One region of the Variovorax sp. VaC1 genome, then DNA from elsewhere that is predicted to be linked to it. Evidence: riboswitches for the same ligand, from Rfam matches in the RefSeq annotation. Region 1 holds a riboswitch; the other holds the start of a gene.
What was found. Region 1 has a riboswitch for S-adenosylhomocysteine ahead of ahcY (adenosylhomocysteinase). Riboswitches for the same ligand answer to the same signal wherever they lie in the genome.

Region 1 (15,709 bases):
CGCACCGAGCTGGCGGCTGCGTTCTCGGTCATCCAGGCCAGCGCGGACTGAACCTCGCCGCCGCGCGGCTTTCCCAGTCTTCCCCAGAAACATCATGGCCGCCGAGCTTTTCATCGGCCTGATGTCGGGCACATCGCTCGACGGCGTCGATGGCGTGCTGGCCGATTTTTCCAACGGCCGCATCGCGGTGCAGGCTTACGCCACGGCGCAGTTTCCCGTGTCGCTGCGGGCCGAACTGCTGGCACTGAACACGCCGGGCGACAACGAACTGCATCGCGCGGCGCTGGCCGGCAACGGCCTGGCCCGGGCTTATGCCGGCGTGGTGCATCAGCTCCTGGCGGACAGCGGCACGCCCCCCGACGCCGTCACGGCCATCGGCGCCCACGGGCAGACGGTACGGCACCGGCCGATCGAATTCGACGAGGTCGGCTACACGCTGCAGATCAACAACCCCTCGCTGCTGGCGGAACTGACGGGCATCGACGTGGTCGGCGACTTCCGCAGCCGCGACCTGGCCGCCGGCGGCCAGGGCGCACCGCTGGTGCCGGCCTTTCACCGCGCCCTGTTTGCGCGCGCCGATGAAACCGTCGCGGTGCTGAACATCGGCGGCATCTCCAACCTGAGCCTGCTGCCGGCCACCAACGCACCGGACGGCGCCATCGTGCGCGGCTTCGACTGCGGCCCCGGCAACGCGCTGATGGACCACTGGTGCCAGACCTACCTCGGCCAGCCCTTCGACCGCGGCGGCCAATGGGCGGCCAGCGGGCAGGTGCTGCCCGATCTGCTCGCGCGGCTGCTGGCCGATCCCTACTTCAGCAAGGCGCCGCCCAAGAGCACGGGGCGCGACCTGTTCAATCCGACCTGGCTGGCCGCGCAGCTCGGCACCGCGACGATGGCGCCGGCCGACGTACAGGCCACGCTGACCGAACTGACCGCTCACGCTTGCGCGGCGGACGTGCATTGCTACGGAAAAGATAGCAAATTGCTGATCGTCTGCGGTGGTGGTGCGCTGAACGACCATCTGCTCGAACGCCTGCGCGCACTGCTGCCCGGCGTTGAAGTGGCCGCCTCGAACGATCACGGCCTGCCGCCCCAGCAGGTCGAAGCAGCCGCCTTCGCCTGGCTGGCCCGCGCCACCGTGCGGCGCGAGCCCGGCAACCTGGCGAGCGTGACCGGCGCGCACGGCGCCCGGGTGCTGGGCGCAATCTACCCGGCCTGAACGCCTGCTGGCTGCGGCCTCAGCCCTGGCCGGAAACCTCCGGCTGCGCCGGATGCGCGGCGCGCACTTCACCCGGCAGATGCCAGAAGATCATCGCGGAAGCGATCGTGATGAGCCCCATACTCGCAAAAGTGGCCTGAAAGGCGTCCAGCGTGTGCGCCGCGGTTTCGGTGCCGAAAATGCCGTTGTAGCCTGCCAGCACGGCGCCAGCCGCCGCCACGCCCAGGCTCATCGCCAGCATCTGCACCATCGACAGCAGGCTGTTGCCGCTGCTCGCCATGCTGCCATCCAGGTCCTTCAGGGTGATGGTGTTCATGGCGGTGAACTGCAGCGAATTGACCGCACCGAAGGCCAGCAGCTGCAGCACATGCAGGGCCATCGGCTGGCCCGGCGCCGTCAGGCCGAAGCTGGCCATCGTGAGCCCCACCAGCACGGTATTGACCACCAGCACCTTGCGGTAGCCGTGGCGCGTGATCAGCGGCGTGGCAAAGCGCTTCATGGCCATGCCGGCCAGCGCGATCGGCAGCATCATCAGCCCGGCGCGCACCGGCGAGTAGCCCATCGACACCTGCAGCAGCAGCGGCACCAGAAAGGGCATGCAACTGCTGCCCAGGCGCGAGAACAGGTTGCCGATCAACCCGATGCTGAGCGTCGGCACGCCGAAGAGGGACGGCGCAAACAATGGCTCGGGCGTGCGCGCCGCGCGCAGCCAGTAAGCCACCACGCTCGCGAAGCCGAAGATCAGCACGACCATCACGCCGCCCTGCCGCAAGCCCAACTCGGAAACGCCATCGAGCGCGAGCGAAATTGCCACCATGCCGAAGGCCAGCATCGCGTAGCCAACGCTGTCGAAGCGCTTCTGCACGACGCCGCGCAGGTCGGGCATGTACTTGAGCGTGGCGATGCAGCCCGCCAGCCCCACCGGCACGTTGATCAGGAAGATCCAGTGCCAGGAGGCGTACTGGACCAGCCAGCCGCCCAGCGTAGGCCCCAGCAAGGGGCCTATGAGCCCCGGGATGGCCACGAAACTCATCGCCTGAAGGAATTCCCCGCGCGGCACCGTGCGCAGCAGCGACAGTCGCCCCACGGGCAGCAACAGCGCCCCGCCGAGCCCCTGCACCACGCGCGCCGCCACCAGCTGGCCCAGGCTGTGCGACAGCGCACAAAGCACCGAGCCGAGCGCGAACAGCACGATGGCCGAGAAGAAGATGCGCCGCGTGCCGAAGCGGTCGGCGATCCAGCCCGAGGCGGGGATCAGCATCGCCATCGTGAGCGCATAGGACACCACCACCGACTGCATGCGCAGCGGGCTTTCGCCGAGGCTCGCGGCCATGGCCGGCAGCGCCGTGTTGATGATCGTGGCGTCGAGCGTCTGCATGAAGAAGCCGACGGCCACGAGCCACAGCAGGCTCTTGCGGGCGGGATCGACGGGAGCGGCTGCCTCGGAGGTCATGAGGAAAGAAGAGAAGAAGTGAAAAGACGACGGGCAGCAAAAAGCCGCCCGGAGGCGGCTTCTTGAGGAGGCTGGATCAGCGGCATCCAGGCATCAGGCCGAGAAGCTCGATCCGCAGCCGCAGGTGCTGGTGGCGTTCGGGTTCTTGATCACGAACTGGGCGCCTTGCAGGTCTTCCTTGTAGTCGATCTCGGCGCCGACCAGGTACTGGTAGCTCATGGCATCGATCAGCAGCGACACGCCATTCTTGGTCATGGTGGTGTCGTCTTCGTTGGTGATCTCGTCGAAGGTGAAGCCGTACTGGAAGCCGGAGCAGCCGCCACCCTGCACGAACACGCGCAGCTTCAGGTCGGGATTGCCTTCTTCGGCGATCAGGTCGGCCACCTTGGCTGCCGCGCTGTCGGTAAAGACAATCGGCTCGGGCATCTGGGTCTGGATGTTTTCGGCTACGGCGCTCATGGGATGGTTACTCCTGGGGGGCCGGACATGCGGCCAATGGAACGAATGCTACTGCAATGCCGCATTTCCGGCAGGCGGGCTGCGGCGTGCACCCCGATGCAAGTGGGGTCGGATGCCTCGCGCACCAGGTGCTGGCAACGAAAAAGCCGCCCGAAGGCGGCTTTTGTGTTCGCAAGGAACAGGATCAGCGCTTGCTGAACTGCTTGCGACGACGGGCGGAGTGCAGACCGACCTTCTTACGTTCGACTTCACGCGCATCGCGCGTCACGAAGCCGGCTTGGCTCAGCACGGGCTTGAGCGCTGCGTCGTAGTCGATCAGGGCACGGGTGATGCCGTGGCGCGTGGCGCCGGCTTGACCCGATTCGCCGCCACCGTTCACGTTGACCATCACGTCGAAAGCTTCGAGGTTGTTGGTCAGCACGAGGGGCTGCTTGGCAATCATGATCGAGGTTTCGCGGCCGAAGAACTCTTGGATGTCCTTGCCGTTGACCGTGATCTTGCCGGTGCCTTTTTTCAGAAACACGCGGGCGACGCTCGATTTGCGACGGCCGGTGCCATTGTTCCATTCACCAATCATTCTCAAGGCTCCTTACAGTTCCAGCACTTTGGGCTGTTGGGCGGTATGCGGGTGCTCGGCACCACCGTACACCTTGAGTTTCTTGATCATCGCGTAACCAAGCGGGCCCTTGGGCAGCATGCCCTTGACAGCCTTTTCCAGGGCGCGGCCCGGGTGCTTGTTCTGCATGTCGCGGAAGTTGGTCGCCGTGATACCGCCGGGATAGCCCGAATGACGGTAGTACACCTTGTCGATCGACTTGGCGCCGGTGACGCGCAGTTGCGCGGCGTTGATGATGACGATGAAGTCACCGGTATCGACGTGAGGCGTGTAAATGGCCTTGTGTTTGCCGCGCAAACGGAGAGCAACTTCGCTGGCTACTCGTCCGAGGACCTTGTCGGTCGCGTCAATCACAAACCACTCGTGCGTCACGTCAGCGGGCTTGGCGCTGAACGTTTTGGTCATGAGTTTTTCTCTTTGAAGAGGGTTTGTCGGGCCCTTTTCCACGGTCGGCGTTCCTCTGATGGGAATCTCTTAGGTGGGTTTTGCATGCCCGCAGAACGGGTAAATGCTCTTCGCCGCGGGGCCACAAAAACGCTGCGAAGCCCGCGATTATATAAAGAATGGCCTTGTGCTGGCAAATTTGCATATGCACGGCCCAACACCGTTACCATCCTCCCCCTATGTTCAGTTACCGCCACGCCTTCCATGCCGGCAACCATGCCGACGTGCTCAAGCACACGGTGCTGATTGCCACGCTCGACCATCTGCTTGAAAAAGAGGCAGCGCTGACCGTCGTCGACACCCACGCGGGTGCCGGCCTGTACCGGCTCGACGGCGACTACGCCGGCACGAGCGGCGAAGCGGCCGACGGCATCCTGCGCCTGCTTTCCGGCAAGAAAGAGCCCGCCACGCCTGCTCCCGCAGCGAAATCCGCTACCAAAAAAGTAGCGCCAGAGGCCGAAGCACCGCTGGCCGACGCGATTGCGCGCTACCTCAGCGTGATCCACGACTTCAACCCCAAGGGCGGCGCACGCATCTACCCGGGCTCGCCATTCATCGTGCAGCATCTGCTGCGCGACCACGACAAGCTCAAGCTGTTCGAGCTGCACCCGACCGACGCGCGCACGCTCGACGCCAACATCGCCCAGCTCGAAGCCGGCCGCCAGATCGCCGTGTTGCGCGACGACGGCTTCGGCAGCGCCACCAAGTTTTTGCCGCCGCCCTCGCGCCGCGCGCTGGTGCTGATAGACCCGAGCTACGAGATCAAGAGCGACTACGCCCGCGTGCTCGACTTCGCGGCCGAGGCGCTCAAGCGCTTTGCCACCGGCACCTACGCCGTCTGGTATCCGATCATTCCGCGCCCCGAGGCGCACGACCTGCCACGGCGCCTGAAGACGATGGCGACCAAGGCCGGCAAGCCGTGGCTGCACGCCACGCTGACGGTCAAGTCCAGCAAGATCACCACCGACGCCTCGGGCGAGACACACCGGCCGGGCCTGCCGGCCAGCGGCATGTTTCTGATCAATCCGCCGTACACGCTGAAGCCGCTGCTTGCGGCCGCGCTGCCGCAACTGGCGGAGCGCCTGGCGCAAGACCGGCACGCCACCTTCTCGCTCGATTCGGGCGGCTGAAGCCGGCTTCTTTTCTTTCTTCTCAGCGCCGACGGCGAGGCGGCACGGCCACCTTGCGTCGCGCAGGCACCGGTGCCTTGGCGCGTTCAGCCACCGCGGCGGGAGCCTGTGCATCGCCAGGCTCCACCGGCAGGCCGCCGCAACGCATGCCCTCCCGGTCGACGACGGTCAGTGCGACCTGCTTGATGCCAAGCCCCGTCAGGCCGATACGGTCTGCGGCCGCGCGGCTCAGGTCGATCACGCGGCCCAGCGCGTAAGGGCCGCGGTCGTTGATGCGCACCAGCACTTCGCTGCCGTTCACGAGGCTGCGCACGCACACGCGCGTGTTGAAAGGCAGGGTCTTGTGCGCCGCCGTCATGGCGGTCATGTCGAAGCGCTCGCCGCTGGCGGTCTTGCGCTGGTGAAACTGGATGCCGTACCACGAAGCACCGCCGCGCTCGAAGATGTCGCGCGGGCCGTCGTCGCCCGGCACGCCATCGTCGGGCGTCAGTTCACCGGTGCCCGATACGGCCAGGTCGTAGCGCACCGAAGGCACATCGGAGCGCGCCGGCACGCCCGGCGGCACGGCGAGTGCGCGTGCCAGGGGCTTCAATTGCCCATCGGCCGTCGCCTCGGTGGCCGGCGGCATGGCGCAGCCCGCGAGAACGCAGGTCGCAGCGACGAAGGCCACCCGAAGCCCCGTGCGCAGCGCCCCCGCCGCTCCGGCCGCGCGCCCCTTCAATCGAGGCGCTCCAGCAAAGCCAGCGTCGCCGCCGACTGGTTCATCGTGTAGAAGTGCAGCGCCGGTGCGCCACCGTCGCGCAGGCGCGCGCACAGGTCGGTGACCACGTCGAGGCCGAAGGACTTGATCGATGCCGTGTCGTCGCCGAAGGCCTGCAGCCGCAGTCGAATCCAGCGCGGAATCTCGGCGCCGCAGGCGTCCGAAAAACGCATCAGCTGCGTCGAACTGGTGATCGGCATGATGCCCGGCACGATCGGCGTGTCGAGCCCCAGCTTGCGCACGTCGTCGACGAAGCGGAAGTAGGCCTCGGGGCTGAAAAAGTACTGCGTGATGGCCGAGTCGGCCCCCGCCTTCACCTTCGCGGCGAAGGCCTGCAGATCGGCCTCGGGCGAGCGCGCCTGCGGATGGATCTCGGGGTAGCAGGCCACCTCGATGTGGAAGTCGCGGCCGGTCTCTTCGCGGATGAAGGCCACGAGGTCGCTCGCATAGAGAAACTCGCCCCCCATGCCGTAGCCGCTCGGCAGGTCGCCGCGTAATGCCACCAGGCGCTTGACGCCCATGGCCTTCAGCTCGGCGAGCTGCTCGCGCACCGTGGCGCGCGTGGCACCGATGCACGAGAAGTGGCTCGCGGCGTCGACGCCTTCGGACAGAATCTCCTGCACCGCGCCAAAAGTGCCCTGGTGCGTGGAGCCGCCTGCGCCGTAGGTGACCGAGCAGAACTGCGGCTTGCGCACATACAGCTGCTGGCGCGCGGCGCGCAGCTTGACCGCGCCTTCGGGCGTCTTGGTCGGGAAGAATTCGAAGCTCAGCGGAAGGCGCACCTGCGTCTCCTTAAGAGCCGTTCGCAGAATCCGCGCGAACGGCGTGAATGAAAAACTCGCGGTTGCCGTCGCCGCCGGCGATCGGGCTGTCGAACCACTGCAGCACGCGCAGGTCGAGCGCCTCGCAGGCGTCGCGCAGCCGCTTTTCGACCACCGCATACATCGACTCGTCGCGCACGATACCGCCTTTGCCGACCTGGCCGGGCTGCAGTTCGAACTGCGGCTTGACCAGCAGGAGCAGGCGGCCGTCATCGGCCAGGAACTCGACCACGGCCGGCAGCACCAGCGTGAGCGAGATGAACGACAGGTCGCCGACGATCAGGTCGAAGCGCGATTCGCCCTCTTCTTCCAGATCGTCCGACGAGAGAGCCCGCGCATTGACGCCTTCGATGGCGACCACGCGTTCGTCCTCGCGCAACTTCGCATGCAGTTGCCCGTGGCCGACATCGACCCCCACGACCTTCGTCGCACCGCGCTGCAGCAGGCAATCGGTGAAGCCGCCGGTCGATTGGCCCACGTCGAAGCACAGCTTGCCGGCGGGATCGATCCCGCTGGCCTGCAGTGCCCCTTCGAGCTTCAGGCCGCCGCGCGACACATAGCGCGCCTCGGCCGCATCGACCAGTTCCAGCTCGGCGGACTCGGGCACGTCGTCCTTGTTCTTGACGACCGAGCGCCACGCGTCGCTCGTGCCCGCATCGCGCCACCGCATACCGCCGGCAATGAGCCGCACGGCCTGCGAACGCGACGCGGCAAGGCCGCGCTCCACCAACAATTGATCAGCGCGCATGCAGCCGATCAGTAGCGGTACGTGTCCGGCTTGTAGGGGCCGTTCTTGCTCACGCCGATGTAGGCGGCTTGTGCGTCGGTCAGCTCGGTCAGCATGGCGCCGACCTTCTTCAGGTGCAGGCGCGCGACCTTTTCGTCCAGGTGCTTGGGCAGCACGTAGACCTTGCCGGCTTGATAAGCGTCGGGCTTGGTGAACAGCTCGATCTGGGCGATGGTCTGGTTCGCGAACGACGACGACATCACGAAGCTCGGGTGGCCCGTGCCGCAGCCCAGGTTCACGAGGCGACCCTTGGCCAGCAGGATGATCTTCTTGCCGTCCGGGAAGGTGATGTGATCAACCTGCGGCTTGATTTCTTCCCACTCGTACTTCTCGATCGACGCGACGTCGATCTCGTTGTCGAAGTGGCCGATGTTGCAGACGATGGCCTGGTCCTTCATCTTGGCCATCGTGTCGTGCGTGATGACGTCCTTGTTGCCGGTGGTCGTCACGAAGATGTCGGCCTTGTCGGCGGCGTATTCCATCGTCACGACCTTGTAGCCTTCCATCGCGGCCTGCAGGGCGTTGATCGGGTCGATCTCGGTGACCCACACCTGGGCCGACAGTGCGCGCAGTGCCTGTGCCGAGCCCTTGCCCACGTCGCCGTAGCCGGCCACGCAAGCCACCTTGCCGGCGATCATCACGTCGGTCGCGCGCTTGATGCCGTCGACCAGCGATTCACGGCAGCCGTACAGGTTGTCGAACTTGCTCTTGGTGACCGAGTCGTTCACGTTGATGGCGCGGAACAGCAGCGTGCCCTTGGCGCTCATCTCGTTCAGGCGGTGCACGCCGGTGGTGGTTTCTTCGGTCACGCCGATGATCTCGGCGGACTTGCGGGTGTACCAGGTGCTGTCGACAGCCAGCTTGGCCTTGATCGCTGCGTACAGGATGCGTTCTTCTTCGCTGGTCGGGTTGGCCAGCACGCTCTGGTCCTTCTCGGCGCGTTGGCCCAGGTGCATCAGCAGCGTGGCGTCGCCGCCGTCGTCCAGGATCATGTTCGGGCCTTCGCCCTTCGAGCCCTTGGGGCCGAAGTCGAAGATGCTGTGGGTGTAGCCCCAGTAGTCTTCGAGCGACTCGCCCTTGATCGCGAACACCGGCGTGCCCGAGGCGGCGATGGCCGCGGCGGCGTGGTCCTGCGTCGAGAAGATGTTGCACGAGGCCCAGCGCACGGTGGCGCCCAGGGCTTGCAGCGTCTCGATCAGCACGGCCGTCTGAATGGTCATGTGCAGCGAGCCCGTGATGCGCGCGCCCTTCAGCGGCTGCGCCTTCGAGAACTCTTCGCGGATGGCCATCAGGCCGGGCATTTCGGTTTCCGCAATGCGGATTTCCTTGCGGCCCCAGGCGGCAAGGGACAGGTCGGCGATCGCCTGGTCGGCGGTCGAAACGGGGGTCGGCTTGAGAACAGCGCTCATGAGAACTCCAAAACTGGTTTGAAAGATGCCACTGCGTACGGGGAAAAGACTCACCGCGAGAACAGCGGGTGAGCGTGGTTGCGATGTGGTCCGAGCCTCACGCCTGATGGCGCTGCAACGCTCCTCGGAACGGCGGATTGTAGACGGGGTGCAAGGCTGAGCCAATCCGGGGGATTTGGGCCGGCATTTGTCAGCCTCAGCGTTGAAGACACCTCTTTTTACGATTTCCCCCGGTTCGGTTCAGGAGCCAGCCGGCTCGCTGCCGAGCCCATCAGACGACAAGAAGAGGGCTCAACATGAGGATGACGAGATATCTCGCGGGTTGTGGACTGGCCGCCTTGCTGGCGGCCTGCGGAGGCGGTGGTGGCGGCGCAGCGGGTGGCGGGCTGCCGCTGGCCAGCGGCGCCGTCCAGCCGGAAGCCAAGGTCGCGGTTGCAGCCGCGACCACCAAGACACTGGACAGCGCCGATGCGCGCAGCGGCACGTACCGCGTGTATGCGGCCAACGGCACGCAGCAGACGCTGTCGGTCGACTTCGACGCCGGCAGCTACACGATGACCGACAACCTCGGCGCGGCGGAATCGGGCACTTTCAGCGAGGACTTCACCGAACCGGGCACTTACGTCTTTGCCAGCAGCCGCGTTGCGGCGGTGGTGAACACGGCGCGCTTCCGCGTGGCGGCGAATGCCATCGTCGGGGCGTTCCCGTTCCAGACGGCGTATTCGAGCCCCGCCACGTACGCGGTGCAGCCTTTCGCGGCCGCGCGCGATTTCGTGACCACCGCATCGCAACTGGACGGCACCTACAACCGGTTCGCCGCCACGCGCAGCCCCGGTGGGCCGGATTCGCAGATGCTCGCAATGCGCATTTCGGGCAGCGGCACGCTGCTGGAGTTCTGCTTCGACAGCGTGATCTACAAGATCGACCTCTGCCCCGCCGCCTCGAAGCGAACGTACACGGTCGCGGCCGGAGCCGACGACGCCTGGGTCGCGACGAACACAGCCAACGCGAACGAAACCGCGAGCTTCCGCATGGCGCGCATCGGCGGACAGAACGTCTACCTGAGCGCGGGCCTCAGCACCACGCCAGCGGTGCAATACCTGCGGATCGCCTTGCCCGATTCCTCGAACTGGCCTGCCACCCGGGGTGTCGGCGCGTCGACCGAAGGCAGTTGGGGCAGCAATGCCATCGACACCGCAAACTCCGTGCGCACGGCCACCAGCCTCGATGGCACCTACGGCAGCCTGACGCTTCCGGTCAGCGGCACCTTCCCGTCGCAGCCCGATGGCATCCGCCTCCTCAATGCCAACGGAACGCGCAAGTACTACGCGATGCAGAACGGCCTGCTGTCCGTGGTGGTCGGCACGCGCAACCCGAACACGCAGGGCTACATCCAGATCAACCTGATCGACACCGGCACCGCACCCGATGCGCGCAACGGCCGCTACAAGGTCTACGCCGGCAACGGCTCGCGGCAGACGCTGGCGCTGAACATGGACAGCCTGCGCTACGAAATGACCGACGACACCGGCGCCACCGCATCCGGCAGCTTCACGGCCGACAGCACCGAAGCCGGCAGCTTCGTCTTCGACAGCAGCCGCATCACCAGCCCGGTGAACACGGCACGCTTTCGCCTCGCGACGGACACGGTGGTCGGCGCATTTCCGTTCGCGGTCGCGCAGGTCACGCCGGCCAGCTACGCGGTGCGTCCGTTCGTCGCCTCGCGTGCATTGGTCAAGGCACAGGCCGATCTCGACGGTGTCTACAACCGTCTGGGCATCAACCTGACGGCCACGGCTGCCGATTCGTCGATCACGCAGATCCAGGTCGCCAACGGCGGCACCGCGCTCTATCTGTGCAACGACAACGTGATCTACCGCATCGACAACTGCCCTGCGGCGTCCGTGCGGACGTACACCGTATCGGCCGGCCCGACCGCTGACACCTGGCACATCGTGAACGTGGCCAATCCCTCCGACAACGGCAACTTCGGCATCGCGCGCATCGGCGGCGACAACGTCTATCTCTCGGCCGGCATCGTGCCTTCGACGCCCACCACCTCGGTGTTCCGCATCGGCCTGCCCGAGCGCACGAACTGGCCCACCATCGTCGCGCGCGGCGGGGCGACCAACGGCAGTTGGGGCAGCACGGCCATCGACGCCACCAGCTACGCGCGCACCCAAGCGCTCCCCGATGGCACCACGGCCACGCTCAATGCGACGCTGGGCTCGATGGGCGCCATCGGCCCGCTCAACCTGCGCGCGGCAACGTTCAGCGGCCCCGCTTACCACTTCGCCAGCCAGAGCAGCAAGCTCTTCGCGATGGTCGGTTCACGCAACCCGGCCACCGCGGGCGCGCTCGAGATCGGCTTGATCGACTGACCGACCGACGCGCCGAGCCCTTCGCGGAAAGGGCCGCAGGCTGCATGCCGCATCGCGCGGCATGCAGCCTTTTTTCTTCCTCATTCAGGGCTAAGTCTGCGGCCTGCACGTTTCGCGAGCGGGACGTACATTGGCCTCCCCCATCGCCCGAAAGCCACCATGCTGCCTTTTCCGCCCCATGCATCCAGAGCCCTGCTCGCCACCGCCCTCGGCCTGAGCGCCGCCATCCTGCCGCTTGCCGCATCGGCCCAAAACGCTGAAACCGTCCGCATCCGCGGCACCCTCGTGCGCGTCGATGCCAGCACGCTCGTCGTGCAGGACCGTGGCGGCGAAGTCGTCTCGCTGGCACGCCCGGCTGACATGGCGGTGTCGGAGGTCTACCGCATCAAGCTGTCCGACATCAAGCGCGGCAGCTTCATCGGCACCGCCGCCATGCCGCAGGCCGATGGCACGCAGAAGGCGCTCGAAGTGGTGGTGTTCCCCGAGGCCGCGCGCGGCACCGGCGAAGGCCATCGCCCATGGGACCTGCTGCCGCAGAGCACCATGACCAACGCCACCGTGGCCGACCTTGCCGCCGCGCCGAAATCGGTGCGCGGCGGACAGCAACTGCGGCTGACCTACAAGGGCGGCGAGAAGACCGTGATCGTGCCGCCCGACGTGCCGGTGGTCACCTTCCGCCCCGGCACCGAGGCCCTGCTGGTGCCCGGCGCCAAGGTGCTGGTGAACGCACAGGAAAAGAACGGCACGCCCACGGCACTGCGCGTGACGGCCGGCCGCAACGGCTTCGCGCCGCCGATGTGATCGGCCATCCAAGGGAAATCCCGCAGGCATTTTTTTCGCTGCGGTGAGCTTGGCCGTGCCGGTGCGGCGTATCGTGGCGAGGGACTTTTGCCGTCCGGCTGGTCCTTGCCATCCACCCGTTCACCCCGCACAGGAGATACCGCACCATGGCCACTGCCAAGAAAGCCGCCGCCAAGAAGACCACTGCCAGCAGCAGTGGCAGCAGCAAGGCGGCAGCCCCCAGCGCCGCCGACATGCTCAACCCGCTGAAGAACCTCAAGGGCATGACCGACCGCCTGCAGGAACTCAACCTGACCGGTGGCGCGGGCAAGCTGCTCGAAAGCGGCCGCAAGGACCTGCAGGCACTGATGCAGGCCAACGAGAAGTCCTACCAAGGCCTGCAGACCGTGGTGCAGCGGCAGACGGAAATGATCAAGAGCGCCATCACCGAATGGCAGGCGGCAGCCAAGGAAATGCCCGGCAAGGACGCCAAGGCCAACCTCGCCAAGCTCGACGAACTGGGCCGCCAGTCGTTCCAGCGCGCCATCGACGACATCAAGGAACTGGCCAACCTCGCCGCCAAGTCGCAGGCCGATGCCTTCGACGTGGTGCGCCAGCGCATCCAATCCAACGTGGACGAAGTGACCAAGCTGCTGCAGCGCAAATAAGCAAGCAAGCCGGCAGCGCCATGACCGCCGTTCCGCACAACATCGAACATCGCACGCCCGTCAACGGCGTTTCGCTCGCGTGGGACAGCTTCGGCGACCCTGGCGCGCCACCGCTGGTCCTCATCATGGGCCTCGGTGCTCAGATGGTTGCGTGGGACGACGCGTTCTGCGCCCGCCTTGCGCAGGCGGGCGGGCACCGGGTGATCCGCTTCGACAACCGCGACATCGGCCACTCGACGCACCTCTCGCACCTCGGCGTGCCCGACATCCAGGCGCTGATGCTGCAGGCCGTGGCGGGCAAGCCGCTGCAGGCGCCCTACACGCTGCGCGACATGGCCAACGACTGCGTCGGCCTGCTCGACGCGCTGAAGATCGAGCGCGCGCACATCGTCGGCGCCTCGATGGGCGGTGCCATCGGGCAGGAGCTGGCGATCCATCATCCGCAGCGGATGCATTCGTTCACCAGCATCATGTCGACCACCGGCAGCCCGGGCCTGCCGCCGCCCACACCCGAGGCGATGGCGGTGCTGTTCACGCCCTCGCCCACCACCTTCGAGGCCTACCTGCCGCACTACGCCAAGGTGTGGCGCGTGCTGCGCGGCCCCGACGCCTTTCCGCTCGACGAGGCACGCGATGCCGAGCGCGCGCAGCTCACCTTCCTGCGCGGGCTCAACCCGGCCGGCGTGGCGCGCCAGCTGGCGGCGATCTTCGCGTCGGGCAACCGCAAGCCGGCGCTGCGCGACGTGCGCGTGCCCACGCTGGTGATCCACGGCGACGCCGACCCGCTGGTGCCGGTGGAATGCGGCGTCGACGTGGCCGACGCCATTTCCGGCGCGCGGCTGCTGCGCATTCCGCGCATGGGCCACGCGCTGCCGATCTCGATGTGGCCACAGATCATCGACGCCATCGCCGCGCACACGGCGCAGCGCCGCGATCACTGACGACGGGGCTTCCAGCCATGACCCAGTTCTCGTCCCTCGACCCCATGGCCATCTGGCGCGAGCTCACGGCCCAGTGGGAGAAAAACACCAACGAGTTCGCCAACGAAACCATGGCCTCGGACCCGTTCCGGCAGGGCATGCATGGCGGCATGAACGCCTCGCTGACGGCGCAAAAGACGCTGGGCGAGCTGATGGCGCGCTACCTCACGCTGCTGAACCTGCCGACGCGCGCCGACATCCAGGCGCTGGGCGAGCAGTTGCAGCGCATCGACGATCACCTGGCGGACATCCGCCGCGCGATGGAAGGCGGCCGCAGCCCGGCAGCCAGTGCAACGGCCACCGCGCCGCCCATCAAGCCGCGCCGCACGAAACAGCCGCCGGCCGCGCCACAACCCACCGCGGCGGCGAAAGCGCCAGCCCGGAAGCGCCCCGCCGGAAAGCGCACGCGATGAGTTCCCTCGCCGATCTCGCCCTGCCCGACATCGGCGCAGAAATCGAGCGTGCGATCCAGCGCAACATCAAGGGCCTCGACTTCCTCACTTCCACCGCACCGGCCGTCGGCCAGACGCCGAAAGATGAAATCCATCGCCGCGGCACCCTGAGCCTGTACCACTACCGCCCGCTGGTCGACGAGATCTACCGCGTGCCCGTGCTGATGGTGATGGCCACCACCAACCGCGCCTACATCTTCGACCTCGCGCCGGGCCAGAGCATGGTCGAGTACCTGCTTCTCAAGGGCTACGACGTCTACGTGATGGACTGGAATGCGCCACGCCCCGACGAGAAGCGCCTGCGCATCGAAGACTACGTGCTCGACTTCATTCCCGATTCCATCCGCCGCGTGCAGGAAGACTCGGGCGAGGAAGACGTGACCATCGCCGGCTATTGCATGGGCGGCGTGCTCTCGACCCTCTATGCGGCGCTGCACCCCGGCGGCCCGATGAAGAACCTTGCGCTCTTCACCACGCCCATCGACTTCAGCCGCATGAAGCTCTTTCATGCATGGTCCGACCGGCGTTATTTCGACGTCGACCGGCTGATCGACACCGTGGGCAACGTGCCGCCCGAGATGCTGTTCGCCTCCTTCGACATGCTGCGCCCCGCGGGCCGCAGCGCGGGCGTGGTGCAGCTCTGGGACAACATGGCCAACGACGAGTTCGTGAAGTCGTACCGCATGTTCGACCGCTGGGGCAACGAGATGCTGCCGCTGGCCGGCGAGTACTTCCGCCAGACCGTGAAAGAGCTGATGTGGGACAACAAGCTCTACAAGAACGAACTGGTACTGGGCGGCCGCAAGGTGCTGCTGAAGAACATCAAGGTGCCCGTGCTGCATGCGCTCGCGCAGCACGACCACATCGTGCCGTACGAGGCCGGCCAGCCGCTCATTGCCAACATCGGCTCGACCGACAAGGAAGAGGTGGTGCTCAAGGGCGGCCACGTCAGCCTGGCCGCGGGCACCAACGCCGTGCGCCGGCTGTGGCCCAAACTCGACGAATGGCTTGGAGTGCGATCGACATGACCATCACCGCCGTTTCCGACACTTTCTCGCGCACCTATCCGCGCAGCGTGGTGACCAGTGAAGGCAACATCGTCCTGCGCCTGATGGCCGCCGACGACGCGCCCGCCGTGCTGGCCTTTGCACAGGCCCTGCCCGCGCACGACCTGCTCTTTCTGCCGCGCGACATCACGCAGCCCAAGGTGATGAACGCCTGGGTGCGCGCCATCGAGCGCGGCGACATCGACAGCCTGCTGGCCGTGCGCGGCGATGCGGTGCTCGCCTGTGCGGCGGTGATCCGCGATCCGCACTCGTGGTCCAGCCACGTGGCCGAGCTGCGCGTGCT
Region 2 (15,709 bases), on a different contig from region 1:
CTGACTGACCGACTGAGCAGGGCGCGCGCTATCCGGCCTTGGCGGGCTGGGCGCCGGCGGCCGCCTGGCGGTCCCGTGCGATCAGCGCCACGAAGCGCTGGGCGCCCAGGCCCAGCGGGCGCTCTCTCGACCACACCAGATCGACCCACAGGTCGAGCCCGTTGCTGAGGTTCTCGAAAGGAATCTCGACCAGCGCGCCCGCTGCCACGTGCGGTCGTGCGAAGTTGCGCGGCAGCCAGCCCCAGCCGAGCCCGGCGGTGATCAGGCTCAGCGCCGCCAGCGCGTTGTCGGTGCGCCAGACATGGCGCGCGAACACGAAGCGCGGGTCGCTGGTGGTGAGGTCGCGCCCGGCGACCACGATCTGCCGGGTGTTCGTCAGGTGCTCTTCGCGCAGCCGGCCGCCGGAGGCCGCGAGCAGCACCGGATGGTCGGGCGCCATCACGGCCACCATGATGTCGCTGCCGACCTCCTGAAAGCCCTCGCGGCCGTCCAGGCTGGGGCGCTCGAACACCAGCGCCAGTTGCGCGCGGCCGCTGTGCAGCAGGTCGAGCGCGTCGGCCTGCGGGGCGGCCAGCACTTCCACCTGCAGCAGCGGGTATTCCTGTGCCAGTTCGGACAGCTGGCCGCTCCAGGGGGCGGCCAGCAGCTCGGGCGCGATGGCGAGCGTGAGCCGGTCTTCCAGCCCCTGCGTGAGCGCCAGCGCCTGCACCTGCAGTTGCTTGAGCTGGGCGGCCAGCAGCCGCGCCTGTGGTTCGAGCGAGCGGGCGGCGGCGGTCGGCTGGGGCTCGCGGCCGCTGCGGTCGAACAGCGGCAGGTCGAGCTCCGCTTCGAGGTTGGCGATGGCCATGCTCACGGCCGACGGCACCCGCCGCAGGGCCCGCGCGGCGGCCGAAAAAGAGCCGTGGTCGATCACGGCCAGGAAGACTTCGACGTTGTCGCTGGAGAAGGCCATGGCACCGATCTATCAGTAAAACTGAAACAAGTTAACTTTTTATATCAGCAAATAGCAAATAAAGTCCACCCCATCGCAGTCAAACATCTCAGTGAGCAAGTCATGCAAGGCATTCAGCGTCGCATCGTTTACATCTCCCTTTACGAAGGCATCGCCATCGTGGCCGCCAGTGCCGGCCTCGCACTGATGACGGACGCCGGCCTCGGCCATTCCGGCATGCTGGCGGTGGCCGCCTCGGTCATCGCGGTGCTCTGGAACCTGGCGTTCAACGCCCTGTTCGAGCGCTGGGAATCGCGCCAGGCCGTGCGCGGGCGCAGCGTGCGCCGCCGGATCGCCCACGCCATCGGCTTCGAAGGCGGGCTGATCGCCTTCCTGGTGCCGATGTTCGCGTGGGGCCTGGGCGTGTCGCTCTGGCAGGCGCTGGTGATGGACCTGGGGCTGGTGGTGTTCTTCCTGGTCTACACCTTCATCTTCAACTGGGCCTTCGATCGCGTGTTCGGTCTGCCGGCCTCGGCCATGGGCGAAGCGCAACCCGCGTAAGCCTGCGCTTACTTAACCGCCTTGCCGCGCCGGTTTGGACGCGGCAGCCGAGCGCATCGCCAGGGCACCGCTCAGGCGAAGGCGCTCGGTGTCGTTGAAGAGCGTCTCGCGCAACTGGGCCTGCTCGGCTTCGGAGGCGTTGGCGTAGCGGTCGAGCCGGGCATTCCACTCCTGCGTTTCCTGGTCGAGCGTCGCCAGGCCGCGCGCCACTTCGTAGCCGTAGGCCTCGCTGCGCGCGGCAAAGCGCTCCTGGGGGCTGGCGCCGCGCGCGTCCAGCGCCTCGGTCTGGCGCATCACGTCCAGGTGCGCCACCGATTCCTTGCGCACCTCGCGCTGTTCCGGCGACAGCCAGGCCTGCTCGCTTTTCGCGAGGGCCGCGGCCCGCTGCTCGGGCGTCAGGGCGGTGTTGGCGAGCAGTTCCAGCTTGTCGGCCATGAAGTTGTCCTGCCGGATCTGGTCGCCGAACAGGCCTTCGATTTCCTCGGGTGCGAAGTACTGGCGGCGCAGCGCCTCGCGCGCCTGCAGGCTGCGGCGCAGGTAGGCCGCGTCGCCGGGCGTGGGCGGCTGCATCGCCTGCATGGCTTCCTGCAGGTCGACGTAGCGCTCCAGCAGGCCCAAAGCGCGCACGCGCCAGTCTTCGCGCAGGTACTTGGCGAGCAGGGCGGGTGCCCTGGCCATCAGGGTGGCCTTGCTGTCGGCCTGTGCTTCGGCGAGCACCTTGTCGAAGACGGAGACCAGGTCGCTGGTCAGCAGCGCATCGGGGGCGGCGGGCGCCTGTGCCGGGCGTGGCTCGGGGCTTGCCGTGGGCCTGGCTGTGGTGGCCACGGCGTCGCGGGTGGCCGCCGGCGATGCATCGGTCGCGTCGGGCCCGGCCGCGAGCCAGCCACCGCCGACGGCGATCAGCAGCGCCCCGCCGGCGGCCCAGAAAGGCCATTGCCTGCGCATGCCCGCGCCCGCCTTCAGAGGCCCACGCTCTTCAGCCGCGCGGCCTGTTCCTTGAAGATTTCCGGCGGCTTCTTCTCGTAGTACGGGAACTGGCTGCCATAGGTGTTGCCCAGCACCTGGTTGACTTCGTCCAGATGGTTCTGGCGGTAGTCGCCCAGGTGGGTGCCCAGGCGCGTGGTGCAGACCGCGAGCAGGCCGTCGTTGGCTTCGCCGAAGAAGAAGAGCGTGCCCAGCGCCGACAGGGCGCCGTCGCTCGGGTCGAACAGGCTGAAGCCGGTCGAGACGCCCGACCACGAGTAGTAGCGCACGCCGTTGACCGTGGCCGCGCCGCTCTTGACGTCGCACGAGGAACCGGGGGCAGGGCGCCCCTGCGGGAATTTCTTGTCGAAGGCCGCGCCGCCCGCGGTGGTGAGCGAGGCGAGGGCGTTCAGCGGCACTTCGGGCAACTGGCTCGGGTCCTTGCCGGAGAGGAAGCCGATCACGTTCGTCAGCAGCCCGATGGCGGTCACGGCCACGCCTTGCGCAAGGCTGCCGTCGGGCAGCTTGGCCAGCAGGTCCGCCACCTTCGAGCCGCCGTTCGCACCGCCCACCGACGTGACCGACGCCACCATGTCGGGCGCCACCGCCGCAACGTAGCGCACCGTCGGCGCGCCCTGCGAATGGCCGATCAGGTTGAACTTGAGCGTGGGGTTCTTCTCGAGCACGCGGATGGTCTTGAGCTCCTGCAGCAGCTGCTCGCCACGGATCTCGGAGGTGTTGGTGCCCGACACCTGGGCCACGTAGACCTTGGCGCCCGCACCGGCCAGCTTGCCGGGAATGTCGTAGAAGTAATCGACACCCAGCAGGTTGTCGAAGCCCAGCAGGCCGTGGACCAGCACGATCGGGTACTTGGTCTTGGCCTCGTCGGATGTCGCGCGGGCCTGGACCAGCGTCGATGTTCCGCTGGCGGCGGCATGGGCGTTGTGCGTCAGGGCCGCTGCGGCCATGAGGCCGCAACAAAGCGCCACGGCGCGCATCGGGTTGGCTGCAAGCTGCAGTCGGGCGTTCCACTTCCTGGCCATCTGGCGCTCTCCCTTACGTTGGTTGAAAAACACGAACGTTCGTTCAGAAACGGTGGCCGCATTCTGTGGATGCACGCCGAAATGGAAACTGGGGTTTTCCCCGGGGCTGACCGAATCGCCCTAAAATGCGCGACTTCCCAAGGAGCGTTGCAGCGGCTTGCCACAGAGGCAAACCGTCAGGCTTGGGGCGACAACGACGCTCGCCTGTTCGACTGTTCCGCAGGTGAGGCCATGTCCCAGATTCCCGCTTCTTCCTCCTCTTCTTCTCCCGTTCCTCCGCCCATGAAGCTGTCCGGTCTCGAACCGGTCGCCATCGGCGAGGGCACGCTGTTCGTCAACATCGGCGAACGCACCAACGTCACCGGTTCCAAGGCCTTCGCGCGGATGATCCTGAACGGCCAGTTCGAAGAGGCCCTGGCCGTCGCGCGCCAGCAGGTCGAGAACGGCGCGCAGGTGATCGACATCAACATGGACGAGGCCATGCTCGACAGCAAGGCCGCCATGGTCCGCTTCCTGAACCTCATCGCCAGCGAGCCCGACATCGCGCGCGTGCCGGTGATGGTCGACAGCTCCAAGTGGGACGTGATCGAGGCCGGGCTGCGCTGCATCCAGGGCAAGGGCATCGTCAACTCGATCTCGATGAAAGAGGGCGTCGACAAGTTCAAGCACGAGGCCAAGCTGGTCAAGCGCTACGGCGCCGCCGCCGTGGTCATGGCCTTCGACGAGAAGGGCCAGGCCGACACCTACGAGCGCAAGGTTGAGATCTGCGAGCGGGCCTACCGCATCCTGGTCGACGAGGTGGGCTTTCCGCCCGAAGACATCATCTTCGACCCGAACATCTTCGCCATTGCCACCGGCATCGAGGAGCACGACAACTACGCGGTCGACTTCATCAACGCCGTGCGCTGGATCAAAGAGAACCTGCCGGGCGCGAAGGTCTCGGGCGGCGTGAGCAACGTGAGCTTCAGCTTCCGCGGCAACGACCCGGTGCGCGAAGCAATCCACACCGTGTTCCTGTACCACGCGATCAAGGCGGGCATGGACATGGGCATCGTCAACGCCGGCATGGTCGGCGTGTACGACGACCTCGAACCCGAACTGCGCGAGCGCGTCGAAGACGTGGTGCTCAACCGCCGCCCTGACGCCGGCGAGCGCCTCGTCGAAGTGGCCGAAACCGCCAAGAGCGGCGCGAAGGACGACAGCAAGAAGCTCGAATGGCGCGGCACGCCCGAGAACCCGGTGCACGTCAACCAACGCCTTTCGCATGCGATGGTGCACGGCATCACCGACTTCATCGTCGAAGACACCGAAGAGGCCTACCAGCAGATCCTTGCCAAGGGTGGGCGACCGCTGCACGTGATCGAAGGCCCGCTCATGGACGGCATGAACATCGTGGGCGACCTGTTCGGGCAGGGCAAGATGTTCCTGCCGCAGGTGGTGAAGTCGGCGCGCGTCATGAAGTCGGCCGTGGCCCACCTCATTCCGTACATCGAGGAAGAAAAGCGCCAGGACGAGGCCGCCGGCCGCGACGTGCGCACCAAGGGCAAGATCATCATCGCCACCGTGAAGGGCGACGTGCACGACATCGGCAAGAACATCGTCACCGTCGTGCTCCAGTGCAACAACTTCGAAGTGGTGAACATGGGCGTGATGGTCCCGTGCCACGAGATTCTTGCGAAGGCGAAGGTCGAGGGCGCGGACATCGTGGGCCTGTCGGGCCTCATCACGCCGAGCCTCGAAGAAATGCAGTACGTGGCCGGCGAAATGCAGAAGGACGACCACTTCCGCATCAAGAAGATCCCGCTGCTCATCGGCGGCGCCACCACCAGCCGCGTGCACACGGCCGTGAAGATCGCGCCGCACTACGAAGGCCCCGTGGTCTACGTGCCCGATGCTTCGCGCAGCGTGAGCGTGGCGCAGTCGCTGCTGAGCGACCAGGCCACCGCGTACATCGACGAGATCAACGCCGACTACGAGAAGGTGCGCGTCCAGCACGCCAACAAGAAGCAGGTGCCGATGTGGCCGCTGGCCAAGGCGCGCGCCAACAAGACGCCGATCGACTGGACGAACTACACGCCGCCTTGCCCCAAGTTCATCGGCCGGCGCGTGTTCAAGAACTTCGACCTCACCGAACTGGCCAAGTACATCGACTGGGGCCCCTTCTTCCAGACCTGGGACCTGGCCGGCCCGTTCCCCGCCATCCTGAAGGACGAGATCGTTGGCACCGAGGCCGTGCGCGTGTACGCCGACGGCCAGCGCATGTTGAAGCGCCTGATCGAAGGGCGCTGGCTCAGCGCCAGCGGCATCGTCGGTTTCTGGCCCGCCAACACGGTGAACGACGACGACATCGAGCTGTACACCGACGAGACGCGCAGCGAAGTCGCGCTCACCTGGTACGGCATGCGCCAGCAGACCGAAAAGCAGGTGATCGACGGCGTGATGCGCCCCAGCCGCTGCCTGGCCGACTTCGTCGCGCCGAAAGATAGCGGCCTGAAAGACTACGTGGGCATGTTCGCGGTCACCGCCGGCCTGGGCGTCGAGAAAAAAGAGAAGTACTTCATCGACGACCTGGACGACTACTCGGCCATCATGCTCAAGGCCCTGGCCGACCGGCTGGCCGAGGCCTTCGCCGAGGCATTGCACCACCGTGCGCGCACCGACTTCTGGGGCTACGCGCCCGACGAAGGCCTGAGCAACGAGGACATGATCGGCGAGAAGTACCGCGGCATCCGCCCCGCGCCAGGCTACCCGGCCTGCCCCGACCACAGCGTGAAGCGGCCGATGTTCGACCTTCTGGCGTGCGCGGACATTGGCATGACCCTGACGGAAAGCCTCGCTATGATGCCCGCCGCCAGCGTGAGCGGCTTCTACCTGGGCCACCCCGAGGCGACGTACTTCAACGTCGGCAAGATCGGGCACGACCAATTGCAGGACCAGGCCGCGCGACGCAAGGAAAGCGAATCCGACCTCGAGCGTCTGCTGGCGCCCAATCTTTGAGCGTTCTTCTTTGAACCTGCCGGCCGGCGTGGCCGCCCGGCACCGGGAGTTGTTATTCAGAAGCTGATGTTTGCAGCCGCGCACTACGCGGCACTGGCGATTTTCGTGATCAGCTGCTGGGGTGCCGGACGCGCCGTGCTGGCCCGCCTGGCGCCGCCGCCCCGGCGCGACGCGTGGCTCGAAGGCGCCGTGGCCGTGGCGCTTGGCGTCGGCCTTTTCATCTGCGTGTTCCAGGCGCTGGCCATCTTCGGTGCCTTCAAGGTCGAGGCCACCATCGCGCTGGTCGCGGCCGGCGTGGTGGCCGCTGCCTTGCAATTGCCCGCATGGCTGCGCGAGCAACGTGCGCTGCGCGCCCATGCCGCCGTGGCACCGTGGACATGGTTCGACAGGGTCGCGATGGTCGCGCTGGCGCTGGTTGCCTTGCCCGCGCTCGTCGCGCCGCTCGCACCGCCCGCCGCCTTCGACGAGCTGATGTACCACCTGCCCTATGCGCGCGAGGTCGCGCAGAACGGCTCGCTGGGCATCCACGCGTGGCTGCGCTACCCCTGGTTCCCGTACAACTACAACCTGCTCTACGCCGCCGCGCTGCAGGTGGGCGACGACGTGCTGCCGCACTTCCTCAACGGGCTGGCGGGTGCGTTGTCGGTGGTGATGGTGCTGCGCCTGGGCACGCTGCATGCCAGTCGGCTCACCGGCCTTGTGGGTGCGGCCATCTGGCTGGGGCTCGGTGATTATTCGAACGCGCTGATCGACATGGGCGTGGCGCTCTTCGTGCTGACGGCCTGCGTGTCGCTGTGGTGGTGGCGCGAGTCCGAGCCCGTGCACAGCGGCGCGCGCTGGCTGGCACTGGCTGCGTTCTTTCTGGGGCTGGCGGCCGGCTCGAAGTACCAGGCGCTGGTCTTCCTGCCGCTGGTGGCGCTGTTCGTCGTCTGGCACGAGCGCCGGCCGAAGGTCTGGGCGCTCGCGCTGCTGTGCTTCGTGATTCCGTGCCTCTACTGGTACGCGCGCAACGCCGTCATGACCGGCGACCCCTTCATCCCCATCGGCGCCCGCGTTTTCGGCTTCACCGAATGGGTGCCCGAGGACTACGTGCGGCAGGTCGACGACGTGCGCGCGCACGCGGCCATGCCGAACCCGCTCATCTGGCTGGTGGTGCTGGCGCCCTTCAGCGTGTTCTGGAAGCGTTCCGCGGCGGTGCGCGCGGCGGGCTGGTTCTGCCTGTACTCGGTGATCGTGTGGGCCGTGACTTCGCGCTATCCGCGCTACCTGATGGCCTCGTTTCCGCTGCTCGCGATGACGGCGGCCGTGGGCTGGCAGGTGTTCTTCGGTTGGATCGCCGCAGGTGTGCGCCGCGTCTTCGGCGCGAAGCGCACGCCGGCCACCGAAGCCAACACCGCATTCACCGGCGCCATGAGCCGCAACACCGCGCGCTCCGGCGCCCGCGTCGGCGACTGGGTGGCCGTGCTGCTGCTCGCCGTGCTGGCCGCCGTCGCCGTGCGCCAGACCGCGGCCAAGGTGGCGATGATCTCGCCCGACCCCGAGGCGCGCGAAGCCTTCCTGCGCAAGAACGTGCCGGGCTATGCCGTCATGGACTACATGCGCCGCAACGCCACCGGCCGCGTCTACCAGATCGCGCTGAGCGAGGCGATCTACTACGGCCCGAACCCGATCTGGGGCGATACGCTCGGCCCGTGGCGCTATGCCGACTTTCTCTTGCTGCCGCCCGCCGACATGGCGCGCAAGCTGGCCCAGCAGGGCTTCGCCGCCATCGTCATGTCGCCGGAGATGGTGCCGATCTTCACCACGCGGCCCGGCTTCGACACCCATTTCAACCTGCTGCTCGACAAAGACGGCAGCCGGGCCTACAGCATCCTTCCGAGCGCAGCACCATGACCGACGCCGATCTCTCCGCCGCCTCCTTCGCCGCTTCTTCCGCGAGCCGAAGCCGCAGCGGTGCGGCGCTGCGCATCGCCGCCGTCATCCCCTGCTACAACGAAGCGTTGGCCATCGCGCAGGTGGTCGAGGGCTTCCGCGCGGCGCTGCCCGAGGCCGAGATCCACGTCTTCGACAACAACTCGACCGATGACACGGCAGCCGTGGCACGCGCGGCGGGCGCCATCGTCACGCACGTGGCGGCGCCCGGCAAGGGCAACGTGGTGCGGCGCATGTTCGCGGACGTCGAGGCCGACGTGTACGTCATGGTCGACGGCGACGCCACCTACGACACCGGCGCCGCGCGCCGCCTGATCGACCGGCTGGTCGACGGCAACCTCGACATGGTGGTCGGCAACCGGGTCGACGACGGCCAGGACGCGCAGACCTACCGCAAGGGCCATCGCTTCGGCAATCGCCTGCTCACCGGCGCGGTGGTGCAGCTTTTTGGCGGCGGCCTCACCGACATGCTCTCGGGCTACCGCGTGTTCTCGCGGCGCTATGCGAAGTCGTTCCCGGCACTGTCGCGCGGCTTCGAGACCGAGACCGAACTCACGGTGCACGCGCTCGAACTGCGCATGCCTTACGCCGAGGAAAGCACCGCCTACAGCACGCGGCCCGAGGGCTCGCACAGCAAGCTCTCGACCTACCGCGATGGCTGGCGCATCCTCAAGGCCATCTGCAAGCTCTTCGTGAGCGAGCGGCCGCTGCAGTTCTTCTCGATCATCGCGGCCCTGCTCATGGTGGCATCGATCGCGCTGGCCGTGCCGCTGCTCATGACCTACATGCACACCGGCCTGGTGCCCCGGCTGCCCACGGCTGTGCTGTCCACCGGCGCGATGCTGGCGGCGATGCTGTCCTTCGTGTGCGGCATCGTGATGCACACCGTCACGCTCGGCCGGCAGGAGGCCAAGCGCCTGTGCTACCTGGCCATACCGGGTGTGCGCGACCGCATCACGCAGCAGCAGCAACAACAACGATGAAGCTCGGCCGCGAGTTCCTCTCGTTCGCCGTGGTCGGCGTGATCGGTCTCGTGGTCGACGTGGTGCTGCTGTACCTGCTGGCGCCGATGCTCGGCTGGTACGTGGCGCGGGTCGTCTCGTTCCTGGCGGCCGCCACCACGACCTGGGCCTTCAACCGTCGCTACACCTTTGCCACGCGCGTCTCGGCAAAGGGCTCGATCTGGCGTGAGTACTTCAGCTACCTGGCCACCATGGTCGCGGGCGCCGTGCTGAACTACGGCGCCTATGTGCTGACACTGCACTGGGTCGAGGGGCGCTGGGCTGCCGCGCTGGGCGTGGCAGTGGGCAGCATCGCGGGGATGGGCGCGAACTTTCTGTCGGCGCGCTTCCTGGTCTTCCGTTCGAAGTAACCGTCTTGCTCCCTCCCCCTCTGGGGGAGGGCTGGGGTGGGGGCACGCGGCGCATCCATCGGGCATCCAGCCTGCCCCCATCCCAACCTTCCCCCAGAGGGGGAGGGAGAAAGAGGAAGCACTGACGCTCTCAGTGCGCGCCCGACACCACTACCGGAATCTCTGTCGCGGGCGGCGTGTTGCGGCTGCGGCCGCAGCGCACGATGCCGTCGATCATCACCATGCCCACGCCCGGGATGTCGCCGAGCTGCACGCTTTCGAGCAGGCCCGGCGCGGGCGAGTGCTGCGCGCGGTCCATGAAGACAAAGTCGGCATCGCGACCCACTTCGACCAGCCCGCAGTTGAGCTTGCGGATCTTCGCGGTGTTGCCGGTGGCAAAGCAGAACACCAGCTCGGCCGGGATGTTCGCGATCGACGACAGCATCGCCACCATGCGCAGGATGCCCAGCGGCTGCACGCCCGAGCCCGCGGGCCCGTCGGTGCCCAGGATCACGCGGTGCAGGCACTTCAGTTCGAGCGCGGCCTTGGCTGCCGCGATGGCGACCTTCTCGTTGCCGTTGTGCACGATCTCGATGGCGCGCGAGCTCTTCTCGCACAGCTCGCACACATGCGCCTCGGGCAGCGAGGTGTGGCCGCCGTTGATGTGGCCGATGATGTCGGCGTCGGCTTCGAGCACCACGTCCTTGTCGATCAGGCCCGAGCCCGGGATCGACGGGCCGCCCGTGTGGATCGTGCTCTGGATGCCGTACTTGCGCGCCCAGGCCACCATCTCCTTGGCCTCGTAGCCGGCCTTCACCGAGCCCAGGCCGACTTCGCCGAGCAGGCCCACGCCGGCTTCGGCGAGTTCCTTGAAGTCGCTCTCGACCATGCCTTTTTCGATGACCGGCGCGCCGGCCAGCACCTTCACGCCGCCGGGGCGGAAGTTGTCGAAGGCGCGCTGCGCGGTGATGGCCAATGCCTTCAGGCCGACGATGTCCTTCGGGCGGCCGGGCAGGTGCACTTCGCCCGCGGAAATCATCGTCGTCACGCCGCCGTGCATGGTCGAGTCGATCCAGCCGATCTGGCCCTGGCGCGGCGTCCAGTCGCCGAACACCGGGTGCACGTGGCTGTCGATCAGGCCCGGTGCCACGCAGGTCTTGCGCGCGTCGATGACGGTCTGGGCGCCTTCGAGGTCGCAGTCTTTCTCCTTGCCGACCGCGACGATCAGGCCGTCGTTCACCACGATGGTGTCGGCGTCGAGGATGGGCTTGTCGATGTCGCCCGAGAGCAGCAGCCCGATGTTCTTTATGACGACCTTGCCCGACTTTGCGCCGGCTGCGATTTCTGCCATTTCGTGGTGTCCTCGTCGTGGGGTGGGGAGTTGTTGTCTTGTATGTCGTCCGCGCGCACGGTGCGCAGCACGGTCTCGATCACGAAGTCTTCCCAGTGCGTGATCGCCTCGGGCGATTCCAGCGGCTCGCCGAGGAAGGCGGTCAGCGTGTGCCGGTTCGAGGTGTAGAAATAGCCGGTGGACGCGATCAGCAGGTAGATGTCGCGAGCCACGAGGTCCTTGCGGAACAGGCCCTGCGAAGAACCGCTGGCCAGGATCTCGGAAATGATCGCCACCGCCCGCGACGAATACTCGCGCGCCCGCAGCGACTTCGAGATGTGCCGGCCCTTGTGCAGGTTCTCGGTGTTCAGCAGCGTCACGAACTCGGGGTTCTTGCGGTAGTAGCCGAGCACGAAGCGGATCACTTCGGTGAGCGCTTCCACGGGGCGGCTCGCGTCGAGCGCAATGGCGGCCTCGGCATCGTCCATGCGCTGGTAGATGCCTTCGAGCACCGCGATGAAGAGGCCTTCTTTGCTGCCGAAGTAGTAGTAGATCATCCGGTCGTACGACTTGGCCGCCTTGGAGATCTTCTCCACGCTGCCGCCGTCGTAGCCGTACTTGGCGAACACCTTGGTCGCCGACTTCAGGATGCTGTCGCGCGTGGCCTGCGCCGCCGCCTCGCGCACGCCGATGCGGCGCTGGGGCTTGGTCAACTTCGTGGCGGTGCGGCTGTCGGCCATCGTGCGCGCGGCGTCTCTTGGCTTACTTTTCTGCGAAGGCGCGTTCGACGACGAAGTCGCCCGGCGTCGAGGTGTTGCCTTCCTTGAAGCCACGCGCCTCGAGGATGTGCTTCAGGTCGACCAGCAGGCCGGGGCTGCCGCACAGCATGACGCGGTCTTCCTCGACGTTCAGGGGCGGCAGGCCCAGGTCATCGGTGAGCTTGTTGCTCTCGATCAGGTCGGTGATGCGGCCCTGGTTGCGGAACTCTTCGCGCGTGACCGTGGGGTAGTAGAGCAGCTGCTTTTCGATCATCTCGCCCAGGATCTCGTGCTTGGGCAGGTGGTCGGTCACGAGGTCGTGGTAGGCCAGCTCGTCGACCTGGCGCACGCCGTGCACCAGGATGACCTGCTCGAACTTCTCATACGTCTCGGGGTCGCGGATGATGCTCATGAACGGTGCAAGGCCGGTGCCCGTGCCGAACAGGTACAGGCGCTTGGCGGGCAGCGTGTAGTCGATCAGCAAAGTGCCGGTGGGCTTGCGGCCCACGATGATGGTGTCGCCCACCTGGATGTGCTGCAGCTTCGAGGTGAGCGGGCCGTCTTCCACCTTGATGCTCAGGAACTCGAGGTGCTCCTCGTAGTTGGGGCTCACGATGCTGTAGGCGCGCAGCAGGGGCTTGTTGTTGACCTTCAGGCCGATCATCGTGAAATGACCGTTCGAGAAGCGCAGCGCCGCATCGCGCGTGGTGGTGAAGGTGAACAGGCGGTCGGTCCAGTGGTGGACGCTCAGGACGCGTTCTTCGCTGAATGCACTCATACAGAACTCAAGTGTTGGTTGAAAACAGAGGAAGGTGGCTGAGCCGAAATGCACGCCTGTGGGGCGGCAACCGTCGGCCGGCTTCGAACCCTCCATTGTCGTTGGTCGGCAAAAACCCCGAGAGAAAACACCATTGCAAGCATCGGGCCCGTTTGCTACATTGACCTCGAATGTAGTGAACGCAACATGAAAGTGTAGGGAATGCTACACAAACGGCAGTCGACGCACAAGCGGGCAGACGGCACGTTTGTTGCAACCCTCGCCGGACGGTATTGCCCGACACACGCCCACGAGATCGCCCCGATGACAGAACACACCAAGACAGACGGATTGCCCGGCATCGACATGCCGGTGGTTGCCGAAGCCGGCAGCAGCGCCTTCGGCAAGGCGCCGCCGCGCAACGAGCGCATGAGCACCGCCAAGGTCGAGTGCAACGCCTGCCCCGTGCTGTGCCAGATCTCCGACGGCCGCACCGGTGCCTGCGACCGCTATGCCAACAAGGAAGGCGTGCTGGTGCGTGTCGACCCCGTGGTGCTGCTGCGCCGCGCAATCGCAGCCGATGCGCCCGCGCTGGTGCCGTTCAATCGCACCACCGAAGAAGCCGCCACCACAGCCGATGCAGCGGGCGCAGTGGCCGCACCCGACTGGAACGGCGACCTGCTGCACGCCGACGAAGTCTTCGTCACCGGCGTGGGCTCGTCCACCACCTACCCCGACTACAAGCCCGCCCCCTTCATCGTGGCTTCCAAAGCCCGTGGCGTCGACATGGTCACCGTCGTCACCGAGGGCATCTTCAGCTACTGCAGCTTCAAGGTGAAGATCGACACCGACCGCTTCCTCGGCTCCGAGCAGGCCAACGTGCGCTACCGCGGCGAGGTCGTGGGCCACGTCACCACGGCCGAATACGGCTCGCAGATGCTGTCGCTGGGCGGCGTGCATCACCTCACCGGCGGCAGCAAGAAAGAGGGCCGCATGACGGCCGAGCTGATGCAGCTGCTGGGCAACAAGAAGGCGGTGGAATGCACCATCGACGGCGGCTCCACCCTCGTCATCCAGGCCGGCAAGGCACCCATCGTCAACGGCGTCGAAGAGCAGCGCATGCGCGTGGGCTGCGGCTCGGCGGCGGTCGGCATCTTCGCGCGCCAGTTCGCGGGCGTGGCCGACGAGGTGGTGGTGGTCGACGACCACATCACCGGCGTGCTCACCGAGCACCAGGCCGGCCGCTGCCTCGACATGTCGCCCTCGGGCATCCAGATGCTGGGCCGCAAATCGACACCGGGGCGCTACTTCCAGGTGGCGAACCCGGGCAACGGCTGGGGCGGCACCGACATCGCCGATCCGCTCGCGATCATCGAAGGCTGGGAAGAGGGTGTCGCGCGCCCCGGCCTGCGCCTGCTCATGACATCGACCACCGGCGAGCATGCGCAGTGGTACGTGCTCGACGAGGCGCTCAAGCCGGTCGAGCACCCGATGCCGCCCGAAGTGAAGCGCATCGTTGATCGCATCGGCGAGAACTGCGAGCCGTCGCTGTGCACCGTGTTGTTCCTCGGCGGCGCCGGCGGCAGCCTGCGTGCAGGCGTCACCGAAAACCCGGTGCTGCTCACGCGCGCCATCAAGCGTGCGCTGGTCAACGTCACCTGCGGCGGCGCGCCGGCCTATGTGTGGCCCGGCGGTGGCATCACCGTGATGGCCGACGTCATGCGCATGCCCGACAACAGCTTCGGCACCGTGCCCACGCCGGCCATCGTGGCGCCCATCGAATTCAGCATGCGCCGCGACGACTACGAAGCGCTCGGCGGCCACATGGGGCACATCTTCTCGCTCGAACAGGCGCTTGCGCGCGGTGCGTGGCAGGAAGACGGCGCGCCGCTCGCGCGGCAGTGGCTCGCGATCGACGAGGCCAATCCGTGGCCGCTCGGTCACGCGCCGATGCTGGGTTGAAAAATGCCCGCGTCGATGCGCGCCGTGGTTCTTGCTCCTTCCCCCTCTGGGGGAAGGCAGGGATGGGGGCGGGCAGAGCGCCCGATGGCCGCGCCGCGTGCCCCCACCCCAACCCTCCCCCGGAAGGGGAGGGAGAAATGCGCACCCCTCGAGGGCGAGCCATGACCGCCCAACGCACAGCGCTCGACAACGACCGCTGGCATTTCAACCACGGCCCCATCGACATCGTGGCCGAAGCGCACGGCGACCGGTACGCCGTCGCGGCCGCGCACGACGCGGCCTGGGCGCGCTTCTCGCACGTGCTCGAAGAGCTGGTGCAAGAGCTGCCGCTGCTGCGCCTGCCGGTCACCGACAAGCTGCGCCCGCGCGGCGTCATCGCACGCCGCATGTGGGACGCCTGCGCCGCGTTCTCGCCGATGTTCATCACGCCGATGGCGGCGGTCGCGGGTGCCGTCGCGCAGGAGCTGATGCCCTTCTACGAGCGCCCCGGCATCGAGCGTGCATGGATCAACAACGGCGGCGACATCGCGCTGCACCTCGCGCCCGGCCAGAGCGCGCGCGTCGGTGTCTTCGCCGACATCGCGCGTTTCGACTGGCGCGAAAACAGCGGCCTGCTCACCACCGACGGCCAGTTCGAGCTGCACGCCGACCAGCCCGTGCGCGGCGTGGCCACCAGCGGCTGGCGCGGCCGCAGCTTCTCGCTGGGCATCGCCGACAGCGTGACGGTGCTGGCCGCCACCGCAGCGCAGGCCGACGCCGCCGCCACCGTGATCGCCAACGCCGTCGATGCCGACGACCCCGCCATCCGCCGCCGCCCCGCGAACGAATGCAAGGACAACAGCGACCTGGGTGACACCCTCGTCACCGTCGACGTGCCGCCGCTCGCACCGTCGCAGGTCAGGAGCGCACTCGATACGGGCGCGATCTGCGCGAAGGTGCTGCAAAAAGGCGGGCTCGTGTGGGCCGTTCTACTCGTTTGCCAGGGGCAGTGGAAACTCGTCGAGCCCTTATGCTCGAAGGCGCTCAAGAGCAAGCTGCCCAAGACAGTTGGTTCAGTATTTGCTTAACGAAAAGCAAGGTTCTTTTTCATGATCGAAATCCGTCGCGTCTTCACCCATGTCGAG

Region 2: linked by a shared signal. The riboswitch ahead of metH (methionine synthase) and the one ahead of ahcY (adenosylhomocysteinase) in region 1 are both predicted to bind S-adenosylhomocysteine.

What each region holds. Positions count from the first base shown of each region.
Region 1 covers NZ_JBIGLT010000002.1:999,975-1,015,683, forward strand. Annotated here, with positions in the region: gene ACGLHS_RS11600 (peptidoglycan DD-metalloendopeptidase family protein) at 1-51, shown strand, start outside; gene ACGLHS_RS11605 (anhydro-N-acetylmuramic acid kinase) at 95-1,219, shown strand; gene mdtD (multidrug transporter subunit MdtD) at 1,239-2,672, opposite strand; gene erpA (iron-sulfur cluster insertion protein ErpA) at 2,766-3,131, opposite strand; gene rpsI (30S ribosomal protein S9) at 3,316-3,708, opposite strand; gene rplM (50S ribosomal protein L13) at 3,721-4,152, opposite strand; gene ACGLHS_RS11630 (23S rRNA (adenine(2030)-N(6))-methyltransferase RlmJ) at 4,371-5,321, shown strand; gene ACGLHS_RS11635 (septal ring lytic transglycosylase RlpA family protein) at 5,344-5,949, opposite strand; gene metF (methylenetetrahydrofolate reductase [NAD(P)H]) at 6,039-6,863, opposite strand; gene ACGLHS_RS11645 (TlyA family RNA methyltransferase) at 6,874-7,650, opposite strand; gene ahcY (adenosylhomocysteinase) at 7,659-9,098, opposite strand; S-adenosyl-L-homocysteine riboswitch at 9,162-9,230, opposite strand; gene ACGLHS_RS11655 (hypothetical protein) at 9,395-11,479, shown strand; gene ACGLHS_RS11660 (hypothetical protein) at 11,639-12,280, shown strand; gene phaP (TIGR01841 family phasin) at 12,427-12,927, shown strand; gene ACGLHS_RS11670 (alpha/beta fold hydrolase) at 12,948-13,868, shown strand; gene ACGLHS_RS11675 (hypothetical protein) at 13,886-14,320, shown strand; gene ACGLHS_RS11680 (alpha/beta fold hydrolase) at 14,317-15,387, shown strand; gene ACGLHS_RS11685 (GNAT family N-acetyltransferase) at 15,384-15,709, shown strand, end outside.
Region 2 covers NZ_JBIGLT010000007.1:537,560-553,268, reverse strand. Annotated here, with positions in the region: gene ACGLHS_RS27940 (LysR family transcriptional regulator) at 29-952, opposite strand; gene ACGLHS_RS27935 (PACE efflux transporter) at 1,055-1,492, shown strand; gene ACGLHS_RS27930 (lipase secretion chaperone) at 1,505-2,437, opposite strand; gene ACGLHS_RS27925 (triacylglycerol lipase) at 2,452-3,498, opposite strand; S-adenosyl-L-homocysteine riboswitch at 3,632-3,707, shown strand; gene metH (methionine synthase) at 3,781-6,495, shown strand; gene ACGLHS_RS27915 (ArnT family glycosyltransferase) at 6,562-8,388, shown strand; gene ACGLHS_RS27910 (glycosyltransferase) at 8,385-9,410, shown strand; gene ACGLHS_RS27905 (GtrA family protein) at 9,407-9,799, shown strand; gene ACGLHS_RS27900 (amidohydrolase family protein) at 9,930-11,129, opposite strand; gene ACGLHS_RS27895 (TetR family transcriptional regulator) at 11,084-11,848, opposite strand; gene ACGLHS_RS27890 (ferredoxin--NADP reductase) at 11,871-12,644, opposite strand; gene ACGLHS_RS27885 (6-hydroxynicotinate reductase) at 12,948-14,585, shown strand; gene ACGLHS_RS27880 (UPF0280 family protein) at 14,747-15,652, shown strand; gene ACGLHS_RS27875 (amino acid synthesis family protein) at 15,674-15,709, shown strand, end outside.